One region of the Stackebrandtia sp. genome, then DNA from elsewhere that is predicted to be linked to it. Evidence: riboswitches for the same ligand, from Rfam matches in the RefSeq annotation. Region 1 holds a riboswitch; the other holds the start of a gene.
The links. A riboswitch is a leader RNA that binds a small molecule or an ion and turns the genes downstream of it on or off. The one in region 1 is predicted to bind S-adenosylmethionine.

Region 1 (2,393 bases):
GACGCGTTCCACACCGACCACGCCTCGGAACTTCCCTGGTAGACCGTGACATTCCCGCCCGCCGACCAGACCTTCCCCGACCCGACCGCGGCGCCGGGTCCGGTCCCGCCGCCGCCTCCAACGAAGTCCACATCGGATGAACCGTCGGAGCCCGGGCCCGACCTCCCCGGGGATCGCCCGACCCCGGCCGCGCCCCCGCCCTTCCCCCCGATCCCGCGCGCGGGCGTCACCGCCACGCCGCTTCCGAGGCCGCGCCGGTCGGGGCTGTCGACGACGCTGGGCCTCGTGGTGGGGGTCGGTCTGATCATCGTCGTGGCCCTGGTCGCGGGGATCGTGGTGATGGCGGCCGACTCGGCCTCCCACAGTGGAGGCGGGACCCCGGGCAGGATCAGCGCCTCCGACTACGACCACGACTGGCATTTCAAGCTGGGCGACGTCAAGCTGGATGCCAAGCACCTCAAGGGCTGGGACTTCGAGCGCTGCGGCTTCGCCCACTCCTCGAAGCTGCCCAAACTGGGGTGCCGTTACGGCGCCGAGGTCAGCTACGCCGCCGAGGGCGGGGATCTCAAGCTCACCAACCTCTTCGTGGTGATGTCCAGCAAGAAGGCCGCCAAGCGACTGACGGACGACATCTCCCGCCGCGACCTCACCATCAAGAAGCTCGGGCGCCTGCCTCACCCGGCGTACGAGGACTGGGTGATCGGCGTCGACAGGCAGGTCGCGGTGATCACGGTGTGCACGGCCGCCAAGTCCGTCGACGCCGCCGTCGCCAAGCGGTATCTGCACTACATGAACGCCGACGAATCCGCCGCCCTCGTCTGGCGCTGAGCCGTTCGCGCAGGTGACGGCCGTCATGGTGGCGGTCCCCGCGGGCGTGGCGTAGAATCCGCCGTACTTCATCCAGAGCGGTCGAGGGAACGGCCCGTCGACACCGCGGCAACCACCCCGTGCGGGCAGGTGCCAAATCCGGCCGATGCTGAACGCGTCGGGAAGATGAGGCTGCGGCTTCCTTCGCGGGGAGTACACGGCCCCCGCGTACGAAGGAGATCAGCGTGAGCGCGTCCGTCGCCACCACACCATTCACCGACAGCCCCGCCACCGGCCTGGTGTGCCGCAACTGCCAGGCCACCTACCCGCTGGCCGCCCAGCACGCCTGTTGGCAGTGTTTCGGCCCGCTCGAGGTCGACTACGACGCCGCCGCCCTGGCCCGCGTCACCCGCGAGCGGATCGAGGCGGGCCCGAACAACCTGTGGCGCTACGCCGCCCTGCTGCCCGCGGGCGTCGACCCGTCCACCCGCGTCACCCTCAACCCCGGCATGACCCCGCTGATCAGGGCCGACAACCTGGCCCGCGAGCTCGGCATGAAAACCCTGTGGGTCAAGGACGACAGCGCCAACCCCACCCACTCCTTCAAGGACCGCGTGGTCTCGGCGGCCCTCACGGCGGCCTCCCAGCTCGGCTTCGAGCGCTTCGCCTGCGCCTCCACGGGCAACCTCGCCAACTCGGTGGCCGCCCACGCGGCGCGCGCGGGCAAACCGTCCATTGTCTTCATCCCTTACGACCTGGAGCCCGGCAAGATCATCACCACGGCGGTCTACGGTGGACAGCTGGTGGCGATCGAGGGCAACTACGACGACGTCAACCGCCTGTGCGGCGAGCTCACCGAGACCGACGAGTTCGAGGACACCGCCTTCGTCAACGTCAACGTGCGCCCGTACTACGCCGAGGGCTCCAAGACACTGGGCTACGAGGTCGCCGAGCAGCTGGGCTGGCGGGTGCCCGCCCAGGTGGTGATCCCGATGGCCTCGGGCGAGCTGCTCACCAAGGTGGACAAGGCATTCACCGAGATGGCGGAGATCGGGCTCGTGGACTCCGCCGAGCAGCGAGTGTTCGGGGCCCAGTCGCGCGGCTGCAACCCGATCGTGACGGCGCTGGAGAACGACACCGACGACATCGTCCCCGTGAAGCCCACGGGCATCGCCAAGTCGCTCAACATCGGCGACCCCGCCGCAGGCCCCTACGCCATCGAGGCGGTGCGGCGCAGCGGCGGCTGGATGGCCGACGTGGACGACGACGAGATCCGCGATGGAATTCGGCTGCTGGCCCGCACCACGGGTGTCTTCGCCGAGACGGCGGGCGGAGTGGTGGTCGCGACCCTGAAGAAGCTGCTGGCCCAGGGCAGGCTCGACCCCGCCGCCGAGACCGTCATCTACAACACGGGCGAGGGCCTGAAGACCCTGGACGCCGTCGCCGCGGGGCCGACCCACCAGGTCAAGCCGTCGCTGAAGGCGGCCAGGGAGGCGGGGTTGCTCGGGTGAGACCCGACTGAGGCACTGTAGACATTTCGCTATCTCAAGGCGGGTCACCCGATCGGGGGGACCCGCCTCGCGTTG
Region 2 (2,393 bases), on a different contig from region 1:
CACGCGATGTCGCAGGTCGCGTCGCCCACCTCGGCGGTGGCGCCGCCGCCGGACAGGTGCGGTGCGGCGGCGTCCAGCCAGTCGCCGCGCCCGGCCAGCACACCGGCGCCGAACGGCGCGTACAGCTTGTGGCCCGAGAACGCCACGTAGTCCACGCCGAGGGCGGCGATGTCGACGGGGCGGTGGGGCGCCAGCTGCGCGGCGTCCAACAGCACCCGGGCGCCGAACCTGCGGGCGGCCACGCAGATCTCGGCCACCGGGAACAGCTCACCGGTCACATTGGACGCGCCGGTGATGGCGACCAGCACTGGCTTGTCTCTCCCCAGCACCTCCAGCGCCGCCACGATGGAACGCACCGCGGTGGCGGGGGAGTCGGGGATCGGCAGCCGGATCGGCTCCCGCCAGGGAAGCAGGTTCGCGTGGTGCTCGGAGTCGAACACCACCACCCGGGTGCCCTCCGGAAGCGCGCCCGCCAGCAGGTTCATCGACTCGGTGGTGTGCCGGGTGAACACGACGTGGTCGTCGGGGCGGCAGCCCAGGAAGCGCGCCACCTGGGCGCGGGCCCGCTCGTAGGAGCGGGTACATTCCCGTGACAGCCAGCCCGCTCCACGGTGGACGGCGGTGTAGCGGGGCAGCAGTTCGGCCACGGCATCGGCGGCGGCCCGCACGGCCGGGGCGCTGGCGGCGTAGTCGAAGTTGGCGTAACGCACCCGGCGCCCGTCCACGAGCGGCACATCGGGGGCCTCGATCACCTCGAGGCGGCGGTCGCGGCGGGGACGCCGCAGCGGCGCCAGCGCGGCCTCGCGGCGCACGACTGGCAGGGTGGGATTCGGGCGATTGATCAGGGTCGACGTGGACACCTGGCCTCCAGCGAGTCTCGGGGACCCGCGAGGGGTCCGCGCTTGTCCGGCACGCGGATTGGCGCACGGACCCGGTCCTCACCCGGGGCACCCCCACGCGGAGTTGGGTTGCCGGACAGCCAGCCGGGGCTTCGCACTGTCGCTCGTGACCTGGGGCCGAGAATAACCGGCCCGGCCGGGCGCGTCCACCCGATACCGGTGAATGAGATGTCGGCCCCGATCGGTCGAGCGCGGCGACGGGCGCGTCGATACGCTGTGGCCATGACGAGCGTGCAGCCCGGCAGCCCGGCCTCGCCACCTCAACCCGAGGCGAGCCGTCCACAGGTGAGCCCGCAGGACGGGTTCTCCTGGCGGCGATTCCTGGTGATGGGGGGCATCATCGTGCTGCTGGCGGCCGGTGCCGTGGTGATGTGGTGGGCGACCGGGTATCGCCTGGGCCCGCGCGCCACCATCATCGGGGTGTCGGCGGCGATCCTGCCGGTGCCGTTTCTGGTCGCGGCCTTCCTGTGGCTGGGGCGCTACAACCCCAAGCCCGCCAAGTACCTGGTGTTCTGCTTCGGCTGGGGGGCCTGCGTCGCGACGTCCGTCGCGCTGGGCGTCAACACCCTGGGCGGGTATCTGTACAGCAAGGTCGACTGGCCGTGGGCGCCGCCGCAGGGCCAGACCTGGGCGGACCTGTTCACCGCCACCACCGTGGCCCCGGTGATCGAGGAGAGCATGAAGGCCCTGGGGCCGCTGCTGATCTTCTGGTTCCGGCGCCGCCACTTCACCGGCATGGTCGACGCCCTGCTCTACTGTGGCCTGTCGGCGGTGGGCTTCGCCATGGTGGAGAACATCCTCTACCTGGGGCGCGGCTACGCCGAGGGCTCGCATTCCGGCGGCGTGGCCGGCGGCGCGATGCTCGTGACGATCACCTTCGTCGGACGCATCCTGTTCAGCGCCTTCGCCCACCCGCTGTTCACCTCGATGACCGCCATCGGCCTGGGCTTCTCCCGGCGCCGCGCCCGGCGCCGGGCGGCCCGCTGGCTGCTGCCGATCGCGATGCTGCTGGTGGCCATGCTGCTGCACGCCAGCTGGAACCTGCTGGCGTCCATGGGGGCGGCCGTCTACTTCTCCGGCTACCTGTCGGTGATGATGCCGATCTTCTTCTCCGCGGTGGGCGGTGCTCTGTGGGTGCGGGCCTCCGAGGCGCGGCTCGCCGTGGCGGTGCTGGCCGACTACGTGGACGCCGGCTGGTTCTCGCCTCCCGAGATCGCCGCCCTGGCCACCTATCGCCGCCGCACCTCGGCGCGCCGCTGGGCCCGGCGGGTCGCCGGCGACGCCGGCATCAAGGCGATGCGCGACTACCAGCACCTGGCCACGCAGTTGGCCCTGCTGCGCGACGCCAACCGCCGCGGCGTGTCCCACCCGGACGACGGCGCCCGCGCGCAGGCCCTGCTGGAGGCGATCGTCGCCTGCCGCGAGGTGTTCGCCAACGCCGACCCGGCCATGCCGCGTGCCATGTGGGACGGCCGCTACTACCAGATCCAGTTC

Region 2: another riboswitch for S-adenosylmethionine. It lies ahead of VE172_RS18390 (aminotransferase class V-fold PLP-dependent enzyme); the one in region 1 lies ahead of thrC (threonine synthase).

The regions. Positions count from the first base shown of each region.
Region 1 covers NZ_DASQPW010000161.1:7,867-10,259, reverse strand. Annotated here, with positions in the region: partial or broken gene VE172_RS12040 (hypothetical protein) at 1-42, shown strand, start outside; gene VE172_RS12035 (hypothetical protein) at 46-828, shown strand; SAM riboswitch class I at 894-1,000, shown strand; gene thrC (threonine synthase) at 1,047-2,318, shown strand.
Region 2 covers NZ_DASQPW010000237.1:13,176-15,568, forward strand. Annotated here, with positions in the region: gene VE172_RS18390 (aminotransferase class V-fold PLP-dependent enzyme) at 1-860, opposite strand, end outside; SAM riboswitch class IV at 894-1,011, opposite strand; gene VE172_RS18395 (PrsW family intramembrane metalloprotease) at 1,122-2,393, shown strand, end outside.